Regions from separate parts of the Brevibacillus sp. NSP2.1 genome, predicted to be linked through region 2. Evidence: riboswitches for the same ligand, from Rfam matches in the RefSeq annotation. Region 2 holds a riboswitch; the other holds the start of a gene.
What was found. A riboswitch is a leader RNA that binds a small molecule or an ion and turns the genes downstream of it on or off. The one in region 2 is predicted to bind S-adenosylmethionine.
Positions count from the first base shown of each region.

Region 1 (6,625 bases), 1.4 Mb from region 2:
CTGAAAAGGAAAAAACACGTCGCCGTACATGTCCTGGTGCAGACAGTTGTAGCTGCCGGCCTCGTATTTCAGGAGCAAAGGCGTCGGGCGGGCCTGCCCGTGCTCGTGGCAACGGGCGAGAAAGGCGGACAGCGACGGAGGGTAGGCAGGCTGCTGTCCGAGCAGTGTGTTCCAGCGATTCGCCGTTTTGGCCAGCTCGGGATAAAAGCCCTCGCGCAACTGCTCCACTATGGGCGGCAGGGGAGCTTGATAATAACGGTACTCTCCGCTGCCGAAGCGGTATCGCGCCATGTTGATCGTCGCTCGGAAAAAGCGGTCTTCGCGATAGGTGGCGATCAGCTCCTGGCATTCTTCCGGTTGCAAGACAGGAGGGAGGACGGCAAAGCCTTGCTCGTCCAGACTGTGTTGCAACTGCTCCCAGGGGAGTAGGGCGATGCGTTTTGTCAGCGGCTCAGCCATGCTGCATCCCCCTTGCAAGACTTCCTTTTTCGAGCGCGATCAGCGCTGTTTTCATGTCCAGGCCGCCGCGATAGCCGGTGAGGCTGCCGTCTTTGCTGACGACCCGATGGCAAGGGACGGTCAAAAGCAGCGGATTGGCTCCGATCGCGGCTCCTACGGCCCTGACGGCGGCAGGCTTTTTGATGTGAACGGCAATCTCGGAGTAAGTCGTCGTCTGCCCGTATGGAATGCGGCACAAAGCGTCCCAGACAGATAGCTGAAACGGCGTGCCCTCCAGATCGAGCGCAAGCGAGAATTGCTGCCGCGCCCCTTGCAAATATTCGCTGATTTCCGCCACATAGGGGGCGAGCTGCTCGTGATCCTGGACCAAAACATGGCCGGGTCTGCGACGAGCGAACCAATTGCTCAGCTCTGCGAACGGGCCGTTTTGGGAGCCGACGAAGCATAGCCCTTTGGCTGTGGCCGCGAGATGCAGGCTCCACTCTTGCAAAATGACTTTTGACCAGTAAACATGTTGTTTTTCCTTCATTGTGACAAACGCCTCCAGACCTTATCGTTTCCAGCACGCTTGCTGGTTGTTGTACGCACAGTATAGCTTCACCGCGGCGTTTTTGTACGAATTTGCGAGTAGAACAGCAAGATAATGAAGGAGAAGACGCATGCTACAAGTAGCTGGAGCAGTTGGCAGCGATGTTTCCATTGCTTTTCGCAAGCCGCGGGAGTAAGGTAGGAGTAGACAGATGACCGGTTTCAGCCAGGCTTTTCGGCTGTTTAACGGGATCGCATAGATGGAGGACGGATAGTTGCATGAACGATCAACTGACGCATTTTAATGAACAAAACCGTGCGCGGATGGTAGATGTCTCGGAAAAAGACATCACAAAACGGGAGGCTGTGGCAGAGAGCAAAATCGTCATGAAGCCGGAAACGCTCGCCCGCATTCGCGAAGGACGGGTAGAGAAAGGGGATGTGCTGGCAGTCGCACAGGTAGCGGGCGTCATGGCAGCGAAAAAGACGTGGGAAATCATCCCGATGTGCCATCCGCTTCCTTTGACCGGGATCGACATTCGCTTCGCTTTTGAAAACGAGACGACGCTTGCCCTGGAAGCATGTGTGCGGACGACGGGAAAAACGGGCGTGGAAATGGAAGCTTTGACGGCTGTCAGTGTCGCAGCTCTTACGGTGTACGATATGTGCAAGGCGATGGACAAAGGCATGGTAATCGGTCCGACTTGCTTGGTGAGCAAAACAGGCGGGAAAAGCGGCGATTTTCGTCGGGGAGAGAACTAAACCATGAAACAGAAATGGCAATCCTATCCGAGCAGCATTCGTCTTCTGGCGATTGCTGCGATCATTTTTTCTACCGGAATGGCTTGTATTTGGCCGCTTGTCACCATCTATATCCACGATTATTTAGGGAAGCCGCTGACCGTAGCGGGCTTTTTGCTGTTATTGAACCAGGGGGCTTTTTTGATCGGCAGCATCGCAGGTGGCATGCTGTTCGACCGTTGGGGGAAAATGCGCACGATCGTTTTTGCCTCAATCGGCGTCATTCTGATTTCCGTCGGGCTTGGCGTCACGCATGACTTTACGCTGTACACGATCTTGCTGTTGCTGAACGGGCTGTTTTACGGCACGCTCTCTCCGGTGATGAATGCACTCGCTGTCGTGCTGTGGCCGGAAGGCGGGCGCAAAGGGATCAACATGATCTACGTCGCGCTCAACGCCGGGGTGGCGGCTGGCTCTGCCCTCGGCGGCTTGCTGGCGAGCATTTCGTTTGCCTGGACGTTTTTTGGCAACGCGATCTCGCAAGTCATCGTGCTCGTCATGTTCGTGCTCATTTTGCCTCGGCAGCTCAAGGCAGTCGCAGAGCGGGGCCATCGGGCGGAGCAAGCCAATACCGCAGGCACTCCCGCCGCTGCTGTCCAAAGCGCTGCCAAGCCGAAGCCAGTTGAGGCGCTTTCGCCGCTACAGCAACTGCCGACGAAAAAAGTGGCGTGGGGCGCCCTACTGCTCTTGTGCAGCGGGCTGTTAATCAGTTGGATTGTCTACGTCCAGTGGACGACGGTGTTGTCGACCTACATGCAATCGTTGGGCATTTCCTTGCGTCAGTACAGCTTGCTCTGGACGATCAACGGCGGCCTGATTTTGTTCGGCCAGCCGCTGATCGCCTGGGTCATTGGCCGCTTCGCCCGCACGCTGCGAGCGCAGATGCTGCTCGGCTCCTACGTGTTCGTGCTGTCGATGCTGATTTTGTCGCAGACGACCTCCTACGCCGGCTTTGTCGCCGGGATGTTCATCATGACGCTTGGAGAAATGCTCGTCTGGCCGGCCGTGCCTGCCGTGGCAGCAGAGTTTACGCCACAGGGGCGAGAAGGCTTCATCCAAGGGCTGATCTCCGGCACAGGCTCTGCGGGACGCATGCTCGGCCCATTGCTCGGAGCGGTCATTTTCCAGCATTTTCAGGCACAAGGACTTTTGTACATCATGGCGGGGCTGGCGCTAATGTCTGTCGCGTTTTTCGCCCTGCACAGCTCGTTTCAAGGCCGCACCCGAAAAGTGCCAGCCGCGACCGTAGAAAAGATGTAGCCAGGAAAAATTCGCGGGCCTCGCGAAGCGTCTTGACACGTTCGGAGCCCGCAATGTAGTATGAAGAAGATTAAAAACAGTATATTCCGTGTGATTTACTTATGAAGAGAGGCGGAGGGACTGGCCCTATGAAGCCCGGCAGCGGATCTGCGCGCTTGCGCGTTGCAGATGCTGTGCCAATTCCAGCAGGATAATTCCTGACAGATAAGGACGTGACCAAGCTGATCTCCCCCTTTTTCTGTACGGAAAGAGGGGGTTTTTGCTGTACATTGGCCTAAAAAGAAAGGAACTGAAGACAGATGCGCATCCAACCTTCCGACATGATTGATCGGCTCCCGACCCAGTTTTTTGCGACATTGGTGGCAAAAGTAAACAAAGTCATCGCTTGTGGGCATGACGTCATTAATCTGGGCCAAGGAAACCCGGACCTGCCTACGCCGCCGCACATTGTGGAAGAGCTGAAGGCACAGGCAGAAAATCCGCTGCATCACAAATACCCGCCGTTTTCCGGCCGACTGGAGCTGAAGCAGGCAGTCGCGCACTGGTACAAGCAACAATTTGACGTGGACCTCGTCCCGGAGGAAGAGGTGGCGATCCTGTTCGGAAGCAAAACCGGCCTCGTGGAAATTTGCCAGGTGCTGATGAACGCAGGCGATGTGGCACTCGTACCGGACCCTGGCTACCCGGATTACTGGTCCGGCGTAGCGGTCGTAAACGGCCGGATGTCGATGATGCCGCTGACGGCCGAAAATCAGTTTTTGCCTGACTACAGCAAAATCCCGCAAGCCGATTTGGACCGCGCCAAGCTGATGTTTTTGAACTATCCGAATAACCCGACAGCGGTGAACGCCCCGTTTGAATTTTACGAGGAAACCGTCCAGTTTGCGCGCAAGCACGAGATCGTCGTCTGCCACGACTTCGCGTACGGCGCGATCAGCTACGACGGCAAAAAGCCTGTCAGCTTCATGCAGGTGCCGGGGGCAAAAGAGGTGGGCGTGGAGTTTTACACGTTGTCCAAAACGTACAATATGGCCGGCTGGCGCGTAGGCGCGATGGTCGGCAACCGCGAGCTGGTAAGGCTCATCAATCTGATTCAGGACCATTACTTCGTCAGCCTGTTTGGAGCGGTCCAAATGGCCGCAGCCAAAGCGATGACAGACTCGCAGCAGTGCGTCCGCGATCTGGTAGCCGTCTACGAAGGCCGCCGCAATGCGCTGTTCTCCAATCTGCACCGCATCGGCTGGCAGGCCCCGCCATCGCAAGGCTCGTTTTTCGCCTGGCTCCCCGTCCCGGCTGGCTTTACTTCGGTGGAGTTCTCGGATTTGCTGCTGGAAAAAGCACATGTAGTCGTCGCACCAGGCGTCGGCTTCGGCCCAAGCGGCGAAGGCTACGTTCGCGCCGCCCTGCTGTCGGACGAACAACGCCTGGCCGAAGCGGTTCAGCGGATCGAACAGTTGGGGCTTTTTGCGAAAACGAAGTAAGTAGGAGAGCGGGTGACCACACTTCCTGGGGGTGGGGAGTGTGGTTTTGTTTTTGGGGGCTGCGTTGCGTGAGACTGCCGGGGGTGCGTTGGTCGGTTGCTCGCGTATCTCAGGATCATCCATGTTTCCCCATGTTGACCTGCGCTTGTCTGCGTTGCCCCCTTGCCCGCGCCGTCCACTGCCCACGCTTTATCACCTGCTTGTCAATCCATTACCAGTCGAACCCCCCTCCCGCACCATAAGACGTGCAGTAGTAATAAAAATCATTCTCATCGTTGACAGATAATGATTTTCATTATACGATGTTAATGATAATTGATCTCATCAGGAGCGGGAGGGTACTATGCGCTATCAGATTAACGGTTACACTGACATGTACACGGTGATCGCCAACGAGCGGAAGATCGGTGGAGCCATTGAAGCAGCTCAAGTTCGACTGCGCACAGGAGAGGTTTTCACCAATGTGGTTCTCACTCGTTTGGAAATGTCAGGTGCGCATTTTTGCTCGATCGGCTTCGTGACAGAAGAAGGCAAGCGGCTGATTGTGCATGTGGACGACATCAGCATGATCGCAGACGCGCGCCACGTCAATGTATGTGAGCTTGCCAATGAATGCATGCGGGCTGAAAAGTGCGCAGAGCGCCTGAAACGCCTGAAGCGTCTCTGTGAACTGAACGAAGGAAGCTGTACGCCTACCTTCCAGGAAGAAGCGCTGCTTTTGGCAGAAGACATCGGGCTGGAGGAAGCGCGTTCTTATGTGGATTTGTCCTTCCTGCCGCAAGTGGAAAAAAAGCAGGTTGTCCGCATCGCGTAGAGTGTTCCCATCGAATTACATATTCGCCCCTTTCCCTTTTACAGCGGAGAGGGGCTTTTTGCGTCTGGTAGGCGGCGGTGCTGCAAAAAACGGATGAAGCTGGTCACCGGATAAGGCAAGAGGTCATCCTGACGATAGACGAGGCAAATATGTCTGCGGTTGACGTAGCCAGGCAGCTCGCGAATGACCAGCTCGCCCGTTTCGCCTTCGCGCACGACGCTGCGATAGGGGAGGATGCTGACGCCCATATTGTGCTTCGTCGCTTCCTTGATCGTCTCGATCGCCCCAAGCTCCATGCGCACTTGCCAGCGCAACTGGTTTTCCTGGGCCCAGCGTTCGGCCAGCTCGCGGGAGGTGGAGCCGGCTTCGTGGATGAGGAACGGCTCGGATTGCAAATCGGCCAGTTCGATTGTCTTTTTTTTGCGCCAGCGGATTTTGCGGAGAGAGAACCAGACGCAGCTCGTCCGCCAGCAGCGGAATGACGTGCAAGCCTTCCTGGGGCTGCATGGACAGCGAAACAATAGCCAGATCAATTTCGAAGTCGCGCAGCAGCTCCATGAGCGGCCGCGCTTTTTTTACGGTCAAAATCGGCAGGACATGCGGGTACTCCGCCTGGAATGCGGCGAGATAAGGGGGGGAGAAAGTAGGTGGCAGGCGTGTAGCTCGCCCCGATTTTCAGCGTGCCTCTGCCGCCGTGACGAAACTCCTCCATGATCTGCCCGGCTTCTGTCAGCAAGGTGGACACTCTTCTGGCATACGGCAACAAAGCATTCCCCGCTTCGGTCAGCCGAAAATGCCGCGGCTGCTTGTTGAACAGCTCCACACCGAGGGCGGTTTCCAGCTTTTTAAGGTGAAAGCTGACGGTTGGCTGCTTGATCCCCAGCGCCTCGGCAGCTTCCGTCAACGACTTGCACTGGGCGGCTACAGCGAACACACGCAATTGCTGAATATTCACCGGATCGCTCCCTTCCGCCCTCAGTATAGATATTCTCTATGGATCTATCAATAAACATAGACTCTATTTAACACAAGCTTAGCATCCGGTTTACTTTCCCCTCACACAAATCGCGTACAGTTGTCGGTAGGAAATGAAATGGGAGGGAAATCGGAATGACCAGGAAAAATCGGCAACAAAAATGGACAGTAGCATCGCTGCTCGTCTCCACTACCTTGCTTTTTGCGGGATGCGGACAAGGCACTTCCCCATCGACGGCGACTTACGCAGCGGCTTCGACCTTGGTGGGCGGCGGTTTCGTTGTGCTGCTCATCGTCATCGTCGAGC
Region 1 covers NZ_CP048274.1:1,661,129-1,667,753, forward strand. The annotation lists gene M655_RS08095 (2OG-Fe(II) oxygenase) at 1-459, opposite strand, end outside; gene M655_RS08100 (methylated-DNA--[protein]-cysteine S-methyltransferase) at 452-988, opposite strand; gene moaC (cyclic pyranopterin monophosphate synthase MoaC) at 1,267-1,749, shown strand; gene M655_RS08110 (MFS transporter) at 1,753-3,048, shown strand; SAM riboswitch class I at 3,145-3,259, shown strand; gene M655_RS08115 (pyridoxal phosphate-dependent aminotransferase) at 3,348-4,529, shown strand; gene M655_RS08120 (hypothetical protein) at 4,873-5,343, shown strand; gene M655_RS08125 (LysR family transcriptional regulator substrate-binding protein) at 5,382-5,876, opposite strand; partial or broken gene M655_RS28050 (LysR substrate-binding domain-containing protein) at 5,818-5,997, opposite strand; partial or broken gene M655_RS28055 (LysR family transcriptional regulator) at 6,176-6,298, opposite strand; gene M655_RS08135 (hypothetical protein) at 6,454-6,625, shown strand, end outside.
Region 1: another riboswitch for S-adenosylmethionine. It lies ahead of M655_RS08115 (pyridoxal phosphate-dependent aminotransferase); the one in region 2 lies ahead of M655_RS01545 (MetQ/NlpA family ABC transporter substrate-binding protein).

Region 2 (6,625 bases):
TCCAGATAGAAGCGGATGGCTTCGATCAGGTTGATCTCGACGAACACCTGCTTGCGACCGTTGGCGTAAACTTCAGCGGAAAAGCCGTAGTCTTCGTCCCACATCAGCTCAACTTCTACGTCTTGCGGCTGAACTTGCTTTTTGCTCGCCACATGCAGGCAGATGGCGTTGATGAGCATTTGCTCCGAAAATGTTATCTTTTCCATGCGTTCAGTTCCTGTTTCTTCGCGCGTTGCGTTTTGAAGTAGACGAAGATTTTGCGGATCAGGACGATCACAGCCACAATCGCCAGCATGTTAATCAGGAAGCCGAAGATTGCGCCCAAAGCTCCCATGTCGCCAAACAGGCTACCGAACAGCAATCCAGCCAGTCCACCGACGAGAAGGCCTTTCATGAAGCCGCCGCTGCTTTTGGTCGGAGCAGCAGTTGCCGGTGTATTGGTTGTCGTGCTTTTATTGGTAGAGGCATTTACATTCGAATCGGCTTTGGTTGGAGTTTGCGTGTTCGTTGGAGCTGTATTGGAATTGAACGACTTTTTGCCAGACTTGTAGCCTTTTGCATCGGCGTGATCTGTGAATCCGCCAGGAGCGAGTACGAGCATAACGGCGACCAACAGCATGATGAGTTTTTTCATGTGATTTGAGTAGCCCCTCTCTATTCATTGAGTTATATATAAGTGTACATGAATATTTGGAGCTTTTCCACCAAACATTCGGTGAACATTGCTGGATGGAAGAAGAAAACAAAACGAAAGCCCCTGACGTGCAGCAGCAGCCAAGGGCTTTCTCGCTATGCGCTTTTTTTCAGTTTGCGAGCCGCCCAGTTGCCGAGCGACTGGATCAGTTGCACCAAAACGACGAGGATGATGACGGTAATTATCATGACCTCGATATCCCATTGCTGGTAGCCGTAGCGCAGCGCCAGATCGCCCAGCCCGCCCGCTCCGACGGCTCCGGCCATCGCGGTCGCGCCGATCAGGCCGATGGTGGCAATCGTCAGGCAGAGCACGATGCCCGGTCTTGCCTCGCGCAGCATGATGCGAAAAATAATTTGTCGGCGCGAGGCTCCCATGGCCTGGTACGCCTCGATGACGCCGCGGTCCACGTCGTGCAGCGCCGTCTCCATCAAGCGGGAAATATAAGGAGCCGTGTAGACGATCAACGGGACGATGGCGCCCTCGATGCCGATGGAGGTACCGACGATCAGCTCGGTGAACGGGATGATCGCGACCATCAGGATGATAAAAGGCAGCGAGCGCACGATGTTGATGATCGTATTGAGTGCGTGGTAGATGAATTTGTTCGGAAACAGATGGTTGCCCTGGGTAACGACGAGAAGAATCCCCAGCGGAATGCCGATGAGCGTCGCAATGAACAGCGCGATGCCCACCATGATGACAGTTTCCTGCAAGGACTGTCCGAAGACAGGAATCATTTCAGTAAGGCGGTCCATGAGTGCGTGCCCTCCTCTCGTTCGACGATGTCCACTCTGTAAACCGATTCGCGCAGAAAAGCAATGCCGTCCTCAATCGCCCGTTCCTCCCCGGAGATATGCAGCAGCAGAATGCCCAGCGCCGTTCCTTTAATGGAAGTAATCGAGCCGTACAGCAAGTTGGTGCTGACCGGAAAACGCGCGGACAGCGTGCCGAGCACCGGATCGAGCGCGGCATCCCCGCGAAAAGCTACGCGAAGTATTTTCGAGACAGGCCCGGACGGCTTGATTTTGGCCAAAATTTCACCCGGCACTTCATCGTCAAAAATCGTCTTGATGAAATTGCGCGTCGTCTGCTGCTGCGGATTGCTGAAAATATCAAGCACAGTCCCTTGCTCGATGATGACGCCGTTTTCCATGATCGCGACCTGGTCGCATATTTTTTTGATAACCTGCATTTCGTGGGTAATCAGCACGATTGTCAGATTGAACTTGCGGTTAATGTCGAGCAAAAGCTCCAAGATCGATTCGGTCGTCTGCGGGTCGAGAGCAGATGTCGCTTCGTCGCACAGCAAAATTTCCGGATCGGTGGCGAGTGCCCGGGCAATGCCTACCCGTTGCTTTTGCCCGCCGGACAGTTGGGAAGGATAGGCGTTTGCCTTGTCCGCCAGACCGACGAGGCGCAGCAAGTCTTCTACCTTGCGCTTGATAACGTCCTTTGGCACTCGGTTCATCCGCAATATTTCCGCCACGTTGTCAAAGACGTTGTAGGAGGAAAGCAGATTGAAGTGCTGAAAAATAATGCCGATCTTTTTGCGCGCCTGGCGCAGCTCTTTTTCCTTCAGCTCAAGCAGATTTTGCCCGTTGACGACTACGGAGCCGCTCGTCGGCTTTTCCAACAGGTTGATCGTGCGGAGCAGGGTACTTTTCCCCGCTCCGCTAAAGCCGATCACGCCGTAGATTTGCCCTTTTTCCACGTTCAGAGATACGCCCTTCAAGGCTTCGACCTGCCTGGCTCCTACCTTGTACGTTTTATGAATATCAGTTAGCTGTATCATCACGAGTGTCTCCTTGTTGTCGGTTGTTCCCGGCATGTTTTTACCAGGACGGCAGCACGGCTCCTTCAAAGTGTTCGTCGATAAACTTCTTCACTTCTTCCGAGCGGTAGATGTCCACGAGCTTTTTGTAGGTCGGGTTGTCTTTGTCTGCTTCTCTGACGGCGATGATGTTGACGTAAGGCGAATCAGACGTTTCCGAGAAGATCGCGTCTTTTTTCGGCGAATAGCCTGCTTCCATGGCGAAGTTGGTGTTGATCGAAGCGACTTCCACGTTGCCGAGCGAGCGAGCCAAAAACGCTGCCTCCAGCTCCTTGAATTGCAGTTTTTTCGGATTTTCCACGATGTCCAGCGGAGTCGCGTTGTCTTTCACGCCGTCTTTGAGCTTGATAAGTCCGGCAGCCTGGTAGAGCAACAGAGCGCGGGCGCGGTTCGTCGGGTCGTTTTGGATGCCGACCACGCCGCCTTCCGGGATGTCCTCTACTTTTTTATGCTTGGTGGAGTAGAGCCCCATCGGGAAGGTTACGCCTTTGCCGATCTCGACGATTTTGGTTTTGTGGTCCTGATTGAACTTGGCCAGGAACGGGATGGTCTGGAAGCTGTTCATATCGAGATTGCCTTTATCGAGAGCCTGGTTCGGTTGCACATAGTCGTTGAACACGACCAGCTCCACGTCGATTCCTTGGCCTTTGGCGACTTCTTTTACTTTGTTGAAAATTTCTTCGTGAGGGCCGCCTGTCACGCCGACCTTGATTTTGGTTTGCTGTTCAGCAGCAGCTCCACCGTTTGCGGGAGCCGCTTCCTGTTTGCCGCCGCACGCCGTAACGAGAGAAGCAGCTAGCAGAAGCGAAGTGAGAAATAAGCCTGTCTTTTTCATGAAAATTCCCCTTTTCTTTGGTGTTTGTATATCTTGAAAATAGTAACCGGGAAAACAAAAAGCCTCTTCCGCTAAGAAGAGGCTTGTAACTGCGCATGCAACATTCACAGTGGTCAATGCCTCTCTTATCTGTCGGAATTGATTTCCGCTGGATTTGGCACCATATCGGTGGGATAGGTTGCCGAGGTGTCATAGGGCCAGTCCCTCGACCTCTCTTTATAAGAGAAGTGGCTTATGAAATTCGGTCAAAGCAAATTGCCTACAATTCATATTAGGTTAGTTGGATTATAGCTTGCCGATTTCGACCTGTCAATTGTTTTTCCGAACGAATTTTTGACTGAAAAATGTAAAAATGATCTAAATACGAATGTTTGCTTGCTCTAGCCAGAAATCATATGTATAATGGGAGCAACGAATCCGATAACAGTTCTCGCGGGTGATGTCATGAGTTTAACAGACACGAATGAAACGAGAAAAAAGCTGTCTGCCATTTATAATGAGATAGCGAAAGAGTTGTTCGGATTTGGAACGACTTTGCTGAGAGTGACCATTGAGAATCAGTTGATTACCTTCCACGCCAAGCATCGCCGTTCACCGCGCTCTGCCGCGCTTGAAGGCGAAGCCCCGGCCCTGAAGCTCGAAGTCGATTTTCGCATGTCTCTTCTTTATAAGAGGAAACTGAAAGAACGGCTGGAAGAAGAGATGGGTCTGAAGCTGGAAGCTGTGCTAAGAGACTATGACGCGCCTACGCAGTGGGCGATTACGAATGTGATTGTGAGCGGCTCGGAAAATTAAATACTTGCCCCATTCGTTCGGATTTTCCCTTTTGATTTATCTCAAGGGAAGACCGTGAAAATGGTGTGAAACGGGTGTCGCTTCTCTTTGTTTACGAAGAAAAGTGCTCTTGTTTAGAATGTATCGTTCTATTCAAGGGTGCTTTTCTTTTTTCTTTTTCAGCTTCTCAACGCTTTGCAAAGGGTGTGGTTGATGAATAAAATCACCGAACGAGGGAAACAGTAGGGGGTTTCACGACACGCAGTATAAAAACGAGAAAACACTTCATTCTATGAGATGGAATCATTCGTCATTTATAAGCCGAACGGGAGGAACATTACGATGAAAAAAATGCTGACAGGAATACTTTCTGCTTCCATGCTGTCTCTGGTGCTTGCAGGCTGCGGCAGCAGCGACAAACCGCAGGAGGGAGCAGCAGGCGAAGCTGCCAAAGGCGAGCCGCAAAAGCTGGTAATCTCTACATGGGGCTTTTCTGAAGACTTTTTCCGCAAAGAAATCTACGAACCATTTGAAAAAGAGCACAACGTGAAAATCGTGCTCGAAATCGGAAACAACGCCGAGCGTCTGAACAAAATCCGCCAAGGCAGTTCCGACGTCGATCTGATCTATCTCTCCGACTACTATGCGCAGCAAGGAATCGACAGCGGCGTATTTGAAAAAATCGACCGCAGTCGCATTCCGAACCTGAACCAGATTTACGATATCGCCAAAGCGCCGCTGGGCGAGGACTACGGTCCAGCCTACACGATCGGACAATTCGGGATTGCCTACAATCCGAAGCTGGTCACAACCGAGATCAAAGATTGGAAAGACCTGTGGAGCCCTGAGTTGGCAGGCAAGCTGACACTGCCGAACATCACGTCCACCACAGGCCCGATGATTCTCGACAGCGCTTCGATGGTAGCAGGTAGCGCAGAGTTTAACGAAGACCAGGCGTTTGCAAAAATGAAAGAAGCGAATAAAGGCGTTGTGAAGTATTACGACAAAACTTCCGAGTACGTGAACATGTTCAGCCAGGAAGAAATCGCAGTGGGTCCGATCATGGAAATGTACTTCAAAGACATCCAGGCAGCCGTGCCAGAAGCGGTATTCGTCGCTCCGGCAAGCGGTGGCTACGCCGTAATGAACACCGTCAACATCGTCAAAGGCAGCAAAAACAAGCAACTGGCCGAGGACTTCATCAACTATCAGTTGAGCAAGGAAGTTCAGGAGAAAACAGCGAAAGCAAAAGTAGACTCTCCTGTAAACACGTCTGTGGAGCTGACAGCCGATGAAGCAAAAGGCGTGACTTACGGCGAAGAGACAGTGAACAAGCTGCGCAAGCTGGACATGAAGTTCGTCAACGAGCATTCCAAGGCGTGGATTGATCGCTGGAATCGCGAAATTACCCAATAACAAGCGCTTGAAACAGGACAAGGGTATAGACGTCAGGCGGATATACCCTTGTTTGTTTCAACTGAAGGAGGACCACTCGTGGAGCAAAAAATCATTCTTGATGTCGATACCGGAATTGATGACGCGCTGGGAATTATTTTGGCTATCAAGAGCGGTCAATGTGAATTGATCGGAATCACTACCGTAAACGGCAACGTATCCCTTGGCAAAGCGACAGAAAATACGTGCAAAATTCTCGATTTCCTGCAAGTGGGAGCAACGATTCCTGTCGTACGCGGAGCCTCCCAGCCGCTTTTTCGTCCGTTGTTTTTCGAGCATCGCATTCATGGCGAGGACGGGCTTGGCGGGGCACTGCGGGATGCGGAGGTGCTGACGCAGCCGCGGGAAGGCTTTGCGCCTGATTTCATTTGCGAGCAAGTGCTGGCTCGTCCCGGGCAAGTCACGCTTGTCATGACAGGGCCGCTGACGAATCTGGCCTTGGCTGTCAGAAGGTGCCCCGAGCTGGTCAAGCAGGTGAAGGAAGTCATTTTTATGGGCGGGGTAGTGACCGAGCACGGAAATGTGACCCCGGTGGCGGAGTACAACATGTACGTCGATCCGGAAGCAGCCAAGGTAGTGTTTCACGCCGGATTTCCGCAATTGACATTGGTCGGGCTGGATGTCACACGACGAGTCCTGCTTACCGAAGAACATATCAAGGAACTGGGCGATACGCCCATCGGCCGCTACGTGAAGCAAAGCACGTCCGATTACCTGGACCGCTACTTTGAACGCAACGGCGTGCGCGCCTGCGCCATGCACGATCCGCTGGCTGTTGCGGTCGCGCTGGACCGTTCGCTGGTGACGACGAAGAAGCTGTATGTCGATATCGAAACGAAAAGCGAGCTTTGTGACGGGCAAACGGTTTGCGACTTTCAGAACCGCCTGAAAAAAGAACCCAACATGAACGTCTGTCTGGACGTAGATGCAGATGCGTTCTTTGCGCGTTTTCTCGGCGCATTGAAAGCCTGACGATACCGTGAACAGGAGTTAATTGAATGAGAAAAAAGGGTCTTTATTTATTGCTGCTGCC
Region 2 covers NZ_CP048274.1:296,791-303,415, forward strand. The annotation lists gene M655_RS01525 (YxcD family protein) at 1-206, opposite strand, end outside; gene M655_RS01530 (hypothetical protein) at 194-634, opposite strand; gene M655_RS01535 (methionine ABC transporter permease) at 790-1,452, opposite strand; gene M655_RS01540 (methionine ABC transporter ATP-binding protein) at 1,431-2,489, opposite strand; gene M655_RS01545 (MetQ/NlpA family ABC transporter substrate-binding protein) at 2,530-3,363, opposite strand; SAM riboswitch class I at 3,486-3,588, opposite strand; gene M655_RS01550 (hypothetical protein) at 3,808-4,158, shown strand; gene M655_RS01555 (ABC transporter substrate-binding protein) at 4,480-5,553, shown strand; gene M655_RS01560 (nucleoside hydrolase) at 5,632-6,564, shown strand; gene M655_RS01565 (ABC transporter permease) at 6,591-6,625, shown strand, end outside.